One region of the Pantoea folii genome, then DNA from elsewhere that is predicted to be linked to it. Evidence: predicted binding sites of a transcription regulator. Region 1 holds the regulator's gene; each other region holds the start of a gene.
What was found. The regulator CRP, encoded in region 1, controls carbon source genes, mostly activating them, when cyclic AMP is high. The targets are predictions, from matches to a motif close to ATGTGANNNNNNTCACAT.
Positions count from the first base shown of each region.

Region 2: AC1MDE_RS04205 (sugar transporter) is a predicted target of CRP. The motif match lies at 1,759-1,776, and genes of this name have one in related genera.
Region 3: deoC (deoxyribose-phosphate aldolase) is a predicted target of CRP. The motif match lies at 1,524-1,541, and genes of this name have one in related genera.
Region 4: ompW (outer membrane protein OmpW) is a predicted target of CRP. The motif match lies at 1,341-1,358, and genes of this name have one in related genera.

Region 1 covers NZ_JBWXON010000022.1:45,921-49,132, forward strand. The annotation lists gene AC1MDE_RS21805 (phosphoribulokinase) at 1-621, shown strand, start outside; gene AC1MDE_RS21810 (OsmC family protein) at 665-1,069, opposite strand; gene crp (cAMP-activated global transcriptional regulator CRP) at 1,373-2,005, shown strand; gene AC1MDE_RS21820 (YccS/YhfK family putative transporter) at 2,064-3,212, shown strand, end outside.
Region 2 covers NZ_JBWXON010000002.1:149,697-152,908, reverse strand. The annotation lists gene AC1MDE_RS04215 (MFS transporter) at 1-1,059, shown strand, start outside; gene AC1MDE_RS04210 (hypothetical protein) at 1,227-1,484, shown strand; gene AC1MDE_RS04205 (sugar transporter) at 1,827-3,011, shown strand; gene bhsA (multiple stress resistance protein BhsA) at 3,074-3,212, opposite strand, start outside.
Region 3 covers NZ_JBWXON010000003.1:244,718-247,929, forward strand. The annotation lists gene deoA (thymidine phosphorylase) at 1-478, opposite strand, end outside; gene deoC (deoxyribose-phosphate aldolase) at 558-1,337, opposite strand; gene AC1MDE_RS06155 (TatD family hydrolase) at 1,630-2,406, opposite strand; gene AC1MDE_RS06160 (patatin-like phospholipase family protein) at 2,403-3,212, opposite strand, start outside.
Region 4 covers NZ_JBWXON010000002.1:24,876-28,087, forward strand. The annotation lists gene AC1MDE_RS03635 (septation protein A) at 1-338, opposite strand, end outside; gene AC1MDE_RS03640 (YciC family protein) at 398-1,132, opposite strand; gene ompW (outer membrane protein OmpW) at 1,473-2,105, shown strand; gene AC1MDE_RS03650 (BON domain-containing protein) at 2,166-2,480, opposite strand; gene AC1MDE_RS03655 (hypothetical protein) at 2,434-2,646, shown strand; gene AC1MDE_RS03660 (hypothetical protein) at 2,730-3,167, shown strand.

The DNA of each region.
Region 1 (3,212 bases):
AAGCATTACGGAAAAACCGGGCTGGGTGAGTCGCGCAAATATCTGCACACCTACGACGAAGCGGTGCCGTGGAATCAGGTGCCGGGCACCTTTACGCCCTGGCAGCCGCTGCCGGAAAACACTGACGTGCTGTTCTATGAAGGATTACACGGTGGCGTGGTTACACAGCAGCACAACGTCGCCGAGCATGTCGATTTGCTGGTCGGCGTGGTGCCGATTGTCAATCTGGAGTGGATTCAAAAGCTGGTGCGCGACACCAGCGAGCGCGGCCATTCCCGTGAAGCGGTGATGGATTCAGTGGTGCGTTCAATGGAGGATTATATCAACTTCATCACGCCGCAGTTCTCGCGCACCCACATCAACTTCCAGCGTGTACCTACGGTGGATACGTCAAACCCATTTGCCGCACGTGAAATTCCCTCACTCGATGAAAGCTTTGTGGTGATTCACTTCCGTGGACTGGAAGGCATTGCTTACCCTTACCTGCTGGCGATGATCCAGGGCTCGTTCATTTCGCATATGAACACGCTGGTGGTGCCGGGCGGCAAAATGGGGCTGGCAATGGAGTTAATCATGACGCCACTGGTGCAGCGGCTGATTGAAGGTAAACGGATTGAATAATCCAGAAATTCTGTAGCGGCGGCCGTTTGGCCGCCCACTTATGTTATCGCTCAATCACTTCGTAACTGTGCGTCATTTTCACACTATTGCCGAGCATGATCGCCACCGAGCAATACTTCTCCGCCGACAGATCGACGGCCCGCGCCACCGCTTTATCGCTTAGCGCTGTGCCGCTAACGATAAAATGCAGGTTGATTTGCGTAAAAATACGTGGCGCTTCTTCCCGGCGCTCGGAGGTGAGTTTCACCTCGCAGTCAGCCACATCATTTCGGCCTTTTTGCAGGATCGATACCACGTCAATCGCGCTACAGCCGCCTGCTGCCATCAAAACCATCTCCATCGGGCTTGGCGCTTTGTCACCCGAGTTACCGTCCATTAATACCTGATGGCCTGATGAGGATTCTCCGAGAAAGGTCAGCCCTTCCACCCATTTCACTCGTGCCTGCATTATTCTTTCTCCTGAAGTGGCGGTTTTGCCGCCAGAGTACGCTTTCACTTGATAAACAGCAATCCAGACTCTTCCGCCTGTTGCTGAAGCGAGACAACAGAAGACAGCTTGCAAAAGCTGTGCTACAAACAGTGCTGAAAATATTTTCGTCATCACAGACGAAGGCGGGAAGAATCAAAAGCGTAGCTTAAGAATCACCCGGAAATAATTTTCCTTTACTGGAAACGCTCGACGATTACACCGCCTGACAGGGAAAACTGCCCCCTGTGTTTTGGGCACGATTACAACAGAGGATAATAGCGAATGGTTCTCGGCAAACCGCAAACAGACCCTACACTCGAATGGTTCCTGTCCCATTGCCATATTCACAAATATCCGTCCAAAAGCACGCTCATCCATCAGGGTGAGAAAGCGGAAACGCTGTACTACATCGTGAAAGGTTCCGTTGCGGTTCTGATCAAAGATGAAGAAGGCAAAGAGATGATCCTCTCCTACCTCAATCAGGGAGACTTCATCGGCGAACTCGGCCTGTTTGAAGAAGGCCAGGAACGTAGTGCCTGGGTACGTGCTAAGACTGCCTGCGAAGTGGCTGAAATTTCCTACAAAAAATTCCGTCAGCTGATTCAGGTAAACCCGGATATTTTAATGCGACTTTCGTCGCAAATGGCGCGTCGTCTGCAAGTCACCTCCGAGAAAGTGGGCAACCTTGCCTTCCTCGATGTGACGGGCCGTATTGCGCAAACACTGCTTAATCTGGCGAAACAACCCGATGCGATGACGCACCCCGACGGGATGCAAATCAAAATCACACGTCAGGAGATTGGTCAGATCGTGGGTTGCTCACGCGAAACCGTGGGTCGTATCCTGAAAATGCTGGAAGATCAGAACCTGATCTCCGCACACGGTAAAACCATCGTCGTCTACGGCACCCGCTAATTTCTTATCACCCACGGCGTGATGGCAACATCGCGCCGTTTTTGTTTGCGATGAGCTGATGTGGCGCCGAATCATCTATCATCCTGAGGTCAACTACGCACTGCGGCAAACGCTGGTGCTGTGCCTGCCTGTGGCACTAGGCTGGCTGTTTGGCGATCTGCAAAAAGGCCTGCTGTTCTCCTTAGTGCCTGCCTGCTGCAACATGGCGGGTCTCGATACCCCGCATAAACGCTTCTTTAAACGCCTGATTGTCGGCGGCTCCCTGTTTGCCACCGCCAGTTTTCTGATCCAATTTCTCACCAGTGACGCCATTCCGTTACCGCTGATCCTGTTTGTGCTGCCGCTGCTGATAGGCGTGACCGGCGAAATCAGCCCGCTGCACGGTCGCTTGTTGCCCGCCACACTGATTGCCGCCATCTTTAGCCTCAGCCTGGTAGGACGCATGCCCATGTGGGTGCCGCCGCTGCTGTATATCGGCGGCACGCTATGGTATGGCCTGTTTAACTGGTTCTGGTTCTGGCTGTGGAAAGAGCAGCCGATGCGCGAAACGCTCAGTCTGCTGTATCGGGAACTGGCGGATTACTGCGATGCCAAGTACACCTTGCTGACGCAGCTCACCGATCCGGAAAAAGCGCTGCCGCCGCTGCTGGCGCGTCAGCAAAAAGCCGTTGACCTGATCACCACCTGCTATCAGCAGATGCACATGCTCTCTGCCAGCCGCGATAACAGCCACAAGCGCCTGACGCGGGCTTTCCAGGTGGCGCTTGATTTGCAGGAGCACATCTCGGTGAGCCTGCACCAGCCGGAAGAAGTGCAAAAGCTGGTCGAGCAGAGTCACGCCGAAGCGGTGATCCGCTGGAATGCCAAAACCATCTCTGCGCGTCTGCGCCTGTTGGCCGATGCCATTCTCTATCATCAATTGCCCGATCGCTTCCACATGGAAAAGCAGCTCGGCGCGCTGGAAAAAATTGCGCGCCAGCATCCCGACAATCCGGTGGGCAACTTCTGCTATTACCATTTCAGCCGCATCGCCCGCGTGCTGCGCACCCAGAAACCTTTATACACCCGTGACCTGATGGCCGATCGCCAGCGCCGTTTGCCGCTGTTCCCGGCGCTGCGCAGCTATCTTTCGCTCAAGTCCGCTGCATTGCGCACCGCGGCTCGTATTTCGGTGATGCTGATGTTCGGCAGTGCGCTGGCGCTGTTC
Region 2 (3,212 bases), on a different contig from region 1:
CAGTTTGGTGTCTCTCCCGCCGAGAGCAGTATTTCATTGTCACTCTCAACGGGGTTGATGGCGTTAGGCTTGCTGGTGACCGGCCCGTTATCCGATGCGATTGGGCGTAAATCGGTGATGGTCACAGCCTTAATGCTCGCTGCCATTTGCACGTTGATCTCGGCCACCATGACCAGTTGGCAAGGCATTTTGATGATGCGTGCACTCATCGGGCTGTCTCTCAGCGGCGTGGCAGCGGTCGGTATGACCTACTTGAGTGAAGAGATACATCCCCGCGTGATTGCCTTCTCGATGGGACTATATATCAGCGGTAATTCCATTGGCGGCATGAGTGGACGTTTGCTCACCGGGGTGCTGACCGATTTCTTCTCGTGGCGTGTCGCCGTTGGCGTGATCGGCTGCTTCTCATTGGCTGGCGCGCTGATGTTCTGGAAAATTTTACCCGCATCACGCCATTTCCGCCCCGCCTCGTTGCGCCCGCGTAGTCTGTTTATCAACTTCCGCCTGCATTGGCGCGACAAGGGTTTGCCGTTCCTGTTTGCAGAAGGTTTCCTGTTGATGGGTGCGTTTGTGACGCTGTTTAACTACATCGGCTACCGTTTGTTAAGCGCGCCCTGGTCGTTGAGCCAGGCGGTGGTGGGACTGCTGTCGGTGGTTTATCTGACTGGCTCGTGGAGCTCGCCCAAAGCAGGCGCGTTGACCAGTCGTTTTGGCCGTGGTCCGGTGATGATTGCCGCCACCGCCATTATGCTGGCTGGATTGTTGCTCACCGCCTTCAATTCACTCTGGCTGATACTGCCCGGCATGATGCTGTTTACGGCGGGCTTTTTTGCCGCGCACTCCGTTGCCAGCGGTTGGATTGGCCCACGCGCACGCCGTGCCAAAGGCCAGGCCTCGTCACTCTATCTGTTCAGCTATTACGTAGGTTCCAGCGTGGCGGGTACGTTAGGCGGCGTGTTCTGGCACAGCTATGGCTGGGCGGGCGTAACGCTGTTCATCAGTGTGCTGCTGTTGCTGGCCTTGTTCGTCGGCTGGCGTTTACAGTGCCGAAAACTGTAATACCTTTCATCTAAACGACGGGGCCGCCGCGCCCCGCTTCTCGCTTAAGCCGTCAGAATCTCGCTTTCAAATAGTCCCACTTAAAACAAAACGACAATTCGTCGCTATAATCCATTTTATTCCAACAATAGTTAGATTTTCTTTTTTCACAGCAATGAGGACGTTAGATGCAACTCTATTATTACGTCGATAAGCATGCAGGCTATAACGACAACCATGTGGTACATGCAACAGGCTGCCCGTTCCTGCCATCAGATGGTGCACGGCGCTTTCTCGGCACTTTCTACACCGCCACGGCCGCCATTCAACAAGCACGTAAATTCTATTCCAGTGCCCTTGGATGTGAACATTGTTGTCCGGTGACGGTAAAAAAAAGCCTGACCACTCAGCATAGCGTGGCTCTAAAACATATGGTGCAACTCTGATAATGCTGGTCTGACAATGGCGTAGCGCTTACAGGGTTATGTTAAGTACGGCTGTCACATCGTTCTAATAAAGAAACAGCCGACTTGGTCATCACTGGATCGTAAAGCGTTACGCCCTGGTTGTTCTTACCCGCCATGCCTCCCTGAGACAAAAAGCAAGAATGGATAATAACCTCAGGCTATTACCACGACCTTTAGCGATAAAAAATAATCAGGAATAAAAACGGTACTCATGGTTTTCATCCGCTCACTAATGCTCCACAATAGCCCCAATTTGTGATGCAGGTCACTTAACCGGGCTCGTTTCGCCCCCTCACTCGCTGTCAGATCGATTTGAACCCCATGCAACCAACTACCGTCTCACGTAAAACAGCCTGGCTACGCGTTGTGCTGCTGGCGATTGCCGCCTTTGTCTTTAATACCACTGAATTTGTACCTGTTGGCCTGTTGTCGGATATAGCGGCGAGCTACGCCATGAAGACCGCTGATGTCGGTATTATGCTGACCATTTATGCATGGGTCGTTGCGCTGTTATCCCTGCCGTTAATGCTACTGACGCGGAATATAGAACGCCGTCTGCTGCTGTCGGTGTTGTTCATTCTGTTTATCGCCAGCCATGTGCTTTCGTCCGTGGCATGGGATTTCACCTCGCTGGTGATTTCGCGCATCGGCATCGCACTGGCGCACGCGGTATTCTGGTCGATTACTGCTTCACTCGCGATTCGTGTTGCTCCGGCTGGCAAAAAAACCCAGGCGTTGAGTATGCTGGCAACCGGTACGGCATTGGCGATGGTGTTGGGCGTGCCCATTGGCCGAATCGTTGGGCAATACCTCGGCTGGCGCACCACTTTCGGCATGATCGGCTTGTCAGCGTTGGTGCTGCTAATTTTGCTGGTGCGGATACTGCCACGTCTGCCGAGCGAGCACACTGGCTCACTGAGTAGCGTACCGATGCTGTTCCGCCGTCCGGCGCTGGTGGCAATGTATATTCTGGTGACGCTGGTGGTCACCGCGCACTACACCGCATACAGCTACATCGAACCCTTTATGCAGGTGGTCGCGAATGCGGATGAGAACTTCACGACTTTACTGCTGTTGCTGTTCGGTTCAGCCGGGATTATCGGCAGCGTGCTGTTCAGTACGCTGGGCAACAAATTCCCCTCAGCGATGTTACTCGCCGCGATTGGCATCATCACGTTGAGTATGGGGCTGTTGCTGTTTGCCGCCGTGCGCCCTGCAGCCATTTCGCTGCTGTGCATTTTCTGGGGCATGGCAATGATGATGATCGGCCTGGCGATGCAGGTTCGTGTGCTGTCACTGGCACCGGATGCCACCGATGTGGCGATGTCATTGTTCTCAGGTATTTATTACATCGGGATTGGTGCGGGTGCCCTGTTGGGTAACCAGGTCAGCCTGCATATGAAAATGTCGGATGTGGGTAACGTGGGGGGGTTAATTGGACTGGTTGCGTTGTTCTGGTGTATCACCATCTTCCGTCGGTATCCGCAACTCCGCTCTAACGGATAATTCGCTTCACGACCAGGGGCCCACATCAGTGCGCCCCTGCGCCATTCTTTGCGCTTTGGTGATTAGTTATAAATTACCGCTGTGCCATTTAGCTTGTTGTTGCCAGAGGTCGAAGTGATGCGGAACGACTTTGCTCCGGCAGCACTCGCCTTCTCCGATAGCTGATTCTCCAGTGAAGTCAGGTTAGTGCTACCTGATGCA
Region 3 (3,212 bases), on a different contig from region 1:
GTGAGTTGGTCTGGCCGATAATTGCGATACCGACATCTTTGATGATCTGGCGGAAACGATCGTCGCTCGGGAAGATATCGAAACCGGGGATCGCTTCCAGCTTATCCAGCGTGCCGCCGGTGTGGCCGAGGCCGCGCCCGGAGATCATCGGGACATAACCGCCACACGCTGCCACCATCGGGCCGAGCATCAGCGAAGTCACATCGCCCACGCCGCCGGTGGAGTGCTTATCAACAATCGGGCCATTGAGGTTCAACGACTTCCAGTTGAGCACCGAGCCGGAATCGCGCATCGCCATGGTCAGCGCCACGCGCTCTTCAAGATTCATATCGTGGAAGTAGATGGTCATTGCCAGCGCGGCAATCTGACCTTCTGATACGCTGTTGTCGCGCACGCCATTGATAAAGAAACGGATCTCCGCTTCGCTCAGTGGCTGGCCGTCGCGTTTTTTTCGAATAATTTCTTGTGGCAGGAACAAGGTTGCCTCCCCGGGAGATTGCTGTGAAATGCACCAAACATTATTCGGGTCGCCATTGATGGCGACCCTGAGGCTGGGATCAGTAGCCCGCTTTGCTGGTCGCTGTCGCGTGGCCCAGCGTATTCAGCAGGCTCGCCAGCAGGCTTGAAGCACCAAAGCGGAAGTGGCGCGCATCCGCCCAGCCTTCGCCCAGAATGTCATCCGCCAGCTTCAGATAGATCGCGGCATCTTCCGCCGTGCGCACGCCGCCCGCAGGCTTGAAGCCCACCTGCTGCTGCACGCCTTTATCGTGAATCACCTGCATCATGATCGCCGCCACTTCTGGCGTGGCGTTAACCGGCACTTTACCGGTTGAGGTTTTGATGAAATCCGCACCGGCATCGATAGCGATTTCAGAAGCGGCGCGAATCAGCGCTTCTTCTTTCAGTTCACCGGTTTCGATGATCACTTTCAGCAGCACGTTGGCAGCGGCGCAGGCTTCTTTACAGGCTTTCACCAGCGCAAAACCGATGTCGCGATTGCCGGCAATCAGCGCGCGATACGGGAAGACCACATCCACTTCGTCTGCACCGTATGCAATCGCCGCATGGGTTTCTGCCAGCGCGATCTCAACGTCATCGTTGCCGTGCGGGAAGTTAGTGACCGTGGCGATGCGAATATCAGGCGTGCCCTGCTCGCGCAGTGCTTTACGTGCCGCAGGGATGAAACGCGGATAGATGCAAATGGCCGCGGTGTTACCGGCTGGCGACTTCGCCTGATGACACAGCGCGATCACCTTCTCATCGGTGTCATCGTCGTTCAGGGTGGTTAAATCCATCAGTTGCAGGGCGCGTTGTGCGGCCGCTTTAAGATCGGTCATGATGCTCTCCAAAAGGTGACCGGCAGACTGTGCCCACCGGATAATGTGATAATTCTAACAAACCACACCTGAATGAATTGCGCTTCATGTCACATGAAAAAAGAAAATTCGTCATATGAATACAATTATTTAGTGATTTAAGTCACAAATAACCGCCAGCACACCCGTTTTCAGGTGCAATACAGGTTGTGAATATTATCACAAAATAGGGCAAAAAAGGGTAATGCTGATTTTATTACTGTAGCCAATACCCGCCAAAACCGCGGGAAATCCAGATTGTGTCGGGAGGAGATCAGGCAGGCAGGGCAAACACGCGCAGGCTGTTCTGCCACAGCGTATCAGCAATGATATCGGGCGATTCACTGCGCAACTGACACAGCACATCAAACACGTTACGCGCGCGCTCAGGACGGTTGGGCTGCCCCTGATAACCCTGCAACGGCATATCAGGCGCATCGGTTTCCAGTAACAGTGAGGTGAGCGGCAGATTAGCAATAGTGTTGCGGGTTTTACTGGCGCGTTCATAGGTGATGGTGCCGCCCACGCCGATCGCATAGCCAAGCTGGATAAAACGTTCCGCCTGCTGCTGGCTGCCAGCAAAACCGTGTACCACGCCACGGCGCGGTAAATCATGGCGACGCAAATGCAGCGCCAGCTGATCGTGGGTGCGACGCGAATGCAGGATCACCGGCAAATCATACTGTTTCGCCAGTTTGAGCTGTGCATCCAGTAACCGCGTTTGCTTATCAAATTGCGCGTCCTGCATATAGAGATCGAGGCCGATCTCGCCGATCGCCACGCGTTTACTATCAGGCGTTTTCAACCACTGTTCCAGCTGATCCAGATGCGCATCCTGATGCTCGGCAATATTGATCGGATGCAGCCCTAATGCGGCATACAGCGCCACGTGCTGTTGCGCCAGCTGGCTGACCAGTGCAAAGCGGCTGGCATCGACGCTCGGCACAATAATGCGTTCCACACCCGACTGCGCCGCACGGGCGATGCTGCCTGCGGCGTCATCGACAAAAGGCGGGAAATCGAAATGACAGTGGGTGTCGATAAATCTCATGCCAGCGATCCTGCATCAAAATCGGCATCATTATCCGCCAGCGGCGGCGTGTGCACCGCACGATTGTCTGGTGCATTCGCCACGGCGGCCGGTGGTGTCACGGTAGTCTGGCGCAGGAACGGTTCGGCATCGCTCAGCCATTGACCTAGCGTCGCGAGGAAATAGCGGCCGCTGCGGCGTCCTAAATGGTAATCCTGATTCAGTGAAGCCAAACGGCTACCCAGCGCCATACTCGCCAGCGGTTTCGGCGGGTAAATTTCAATGATGCGCAGGTCGTCTGGCGGCTGTTCGATAAACTGCTGAATCTCACGATAGCTCTCTTCATGGTGATGCAGGATGTTGATCATCGGCTGCAGTGCGCTGTCACCCAGCCAGCGCTCCATACGTTTGAACCATTTAGGCGTGTAAGACATTTGTGATGGCACGGTGCGGATCACCACAATGGTATCGGCACCGCGTCGTGCGGCTTCACGCACCGGAATCGCATCGCTGATACCGCCATCGAGATAGTTCACGCCATCCATCAGCACACCGCTGCGATAGAACCCCGGAATGGCGCTGGAAGCTTTGATCACGTCGTGCCAGTTCAGGCTGGTAGGGTTGAAATATTCAGCGCGGTAATCGTCACCGCGACACGCGCACATATAGAACTCGCTGCCTTTGGCAAACAGTCCTTCGGCATTGCTGAGCGACAAGGGAAATTCTTGTTTGGTGATGTCGATCAGCCAGTCGAGATCGATCAGATGGCCACCGCGCACAAAGCGCAACGGATCAAAAAACAGTTTGCTGGTGGTATAACGCGTGAT
Region 4 (3,212 bases), on a different contig from region 1:
CCGGGCAACTGCAGCTCTTTACCGAGCATGCGTTGAATCAGCGGCTGTTCCATAAAGAACTGGCTGTAGAGCAGAGCCAACGCGAACAGAGAATAGATCACGGTGACTTTCCATTTGATGAATTCATCGTTATGGAACACCAGCGTCAACGTGCCGAATACCGTCACCAGTGCGAAGGTGAAAAGCGTCATCTTTTCCAGTTTGCGATACAGCACCCAGCTGACCACCAGCGCCAGACCCGTGGCGACAATCAGGGCACCAGAAGCGACAAAGATGTCGTACAGCTTGTAGAAGATGAAGAAAACTACCAGGGGAAGAAAATCGAGTAACTGCTTCATAGCGTTTCCAGTTAGGGCAGGAGCGTTCAATAAAGGCGCTCCGCAGAGCGCCATCGCTGTTAACGTAACAGCATATACAGTCGGTACAAATAGATAATCAGAATCGCTGAGACCAGATTACCCAGCGCGTTCATCACCACCGACGCGATGTTCACCGGTAGCACTGTGAGTGATGAGATGAGGAACATCAGCACAATCTTCGCCAGCAACCACAGCACAATGGCAGGGGCGATAACTTTCATGTTCTTCCATGCCAGTTTCATACTGGCGCGCATCGCGCCAATCACACCCATTTTCTCGCTGACCAGTATCACCGGTGCCAGTGACAGCAGAATCGCCAGAATCACGCCAGGCACCATCAATACCATAAAGCCAATTTGCACCAGCAAGGTAATCAGGAAGGTCTGCAGCAGCAGTTTCGGCAGCAGTGGCGCGGAGGCACCGATTGCTCGCAGGGCACTCACGCGTTGGCCATTGGAGACCAGCGGGATCAGGCACAGCATACCGCCCAGCAGCAGCGTGTTGCCGATCAGCGCGGCAAAGGTGCCGGCTGCGGAAGCGCGCAGCAGGATGCGCTGCTGATCCGGTGACATATTCTGTACCAGCTCAAACAGTGAGGTTGCGCTGTCGTCAGCCTGGCTAAGCAGGGATAACTGGTCTTCGCCTGGGGTTAATGCATGACCGACAATCACCGTAATGAACGACGTCAACAACGCCATCAGCACAATAGTAACCAGCTGATGACGCAGAAAATTTCCTGTGTCACGGTATAACGAGCTTGCCGTGATAGACATGTACTCTCCTTGATGGAACCGGGTTAATTAACCCGGCGATTGTACATGTTCTGTGGGCTGGCGGGCACCCGCAAGACCATAACTTTGTGTCATCTCTGGTAAAGAATGGGGAATTAAAGTTCGTACCCGGTTCATAAAAGCAGCAAAGCCTCTTCATCTGCCCTCAAAACCCCCTCAGCGTTTTTTCTTTCAGGCGCGCAATGCCGAAAATTGATCTGAATCAATTCATTGTTTTTTAAGTGATTAATTTGAATTGATGCAGATGATCTTTTACCAAAAAAGGGTTAGATCTTGTGCCGCAATCCCGATTAAGACCCTACTTTTCTGCAAAGGAGTGATTATGAAACTGGCAAAATGCGCATTGCTACTGGCTCTGGCTATCCCGCAACTGGCACTGGCTCATCAGGCGGGGGATTTTTTCATGCGTGCCGGTAGCGCGACTGTTCGTCCAACCGAAGGCTCTGACAATGTGCTGGGTATGGGCGGCTTTAACGTGAGTAACGACACCCAACTAGGCTTGACCTTCACCTACATGGCGACAGACAACATCGGTGTGGAGCTGCTGGCGGCGACACCGTTCCGTCACAAGGTTGGCCTTGGTGCCACCGGAAATCTGGCTACCGTGCGCCAGCTGCCGCCGACGCTGATGGCACAGTATTATTTCTTCGATAGCCGCAGCCCGGTGCGCCCATATGTTGGCGTAGGTATCAACTACACCACGTTCTACGATGCCAAATTTAATCAAACCGGCCAGGACGCGGGCTTAAGTGATTTAAGCGTCAAAGATTCCTGGGGTGTGGCGGGTCAGGTGGGGATGGATTATCAAATCAACCGCGACTGGATGCTGAACGCATCGCTGTGGTACATGGACATCGATACTGAAGTGAAATTTAAAGCCAACGGTGAACAACAGAATATCAACACGCGCATCGATCCGTGGGTGTTCTTCTTTGGTGTGGGTTACCGTTTCTGAGGCACCCGCTGAAACACAACGGGCGACCCAAAGGCCGCCCGCTGCAGTATCGATACGCTATTACTTAATCTGCATATTGTTAACTACAGATTTGACCCCTGCCACGCTGCGGGTCACCGTCACTGCACGGTTCGCCATCTGCGGTGAGCTGACAAAGCCGCTTAACTGCACTTTTCCTTTAAAGGTTTCGACGTTGATTTCGGTGGATTTCAGCGAGTCGTCATTCAACAACTGTGCCTTAACCTTGGTGGTGATCACCGTATCATCGATATAGCCCCCGGTTCCTTCCTTTGTTGCTGTTGGTGCACAGGCGCTAAGTGTGATCGCCATGACCGCAGCCATTAATAATCCTGCAACGACTTTGAAAAAATTCATTGGTTATCTCCCTGTCTTAGATGGTGTTTCACCGCGACGAGACGGTGCGATTAATTGTGGTATGCGCTTTGCAAATCGGCAAATCGCCTGGGGTGAAAAAGATGGAAATACGCGATTTTTACCACTTATTGATCCAATGACGGCAGCAAGGCAAACGGTAAGCTAAAAAAGCAGGGCAAAACGAATAATAAAACAACAAGACGATAAGCCGACAGGTGCAAATTTAAGCATCAGGCAGGGAAAACAATAATGAAAAAGCGTGCCATTCTGGCGATAGCGACGATTAGCTATCTGTCCTACCTCCAGCTATTTGCTTCACAAATTTTGCCAGTGCCCAGCGCGCAGGCAGAACCGTTGATCAATCCACACCTGGGGACCCTGTGCAAAGCGGCTACCGCGCTGAGCTTTGGTCGCAGCTTCAAAATCATGCAGCTGGATAAGGTGGATGAGCAGGGCGTGGCGTGGGTGCACTATATCCGGCCCTCCGATCAATCACGCTGGGCCGTGCGCTGCCGGGTCCAGGGCGAGAGCGTTATCTTGATGTCAGATAATCCGGATAGCAGTGGTCGCTGGCGCGATGGACCCGAAGACGAGAAGCTGACATGGCAAATCAGAAACGACAAGCTGACGATGAAGCTGACTTATCCTGATGACTCAGGCGATGAGCAAACGTTCAGGCTGGAATAATCAAGAGAAGACCCTATCCGCCATCGCGAACAGGGTCCTGAGGAT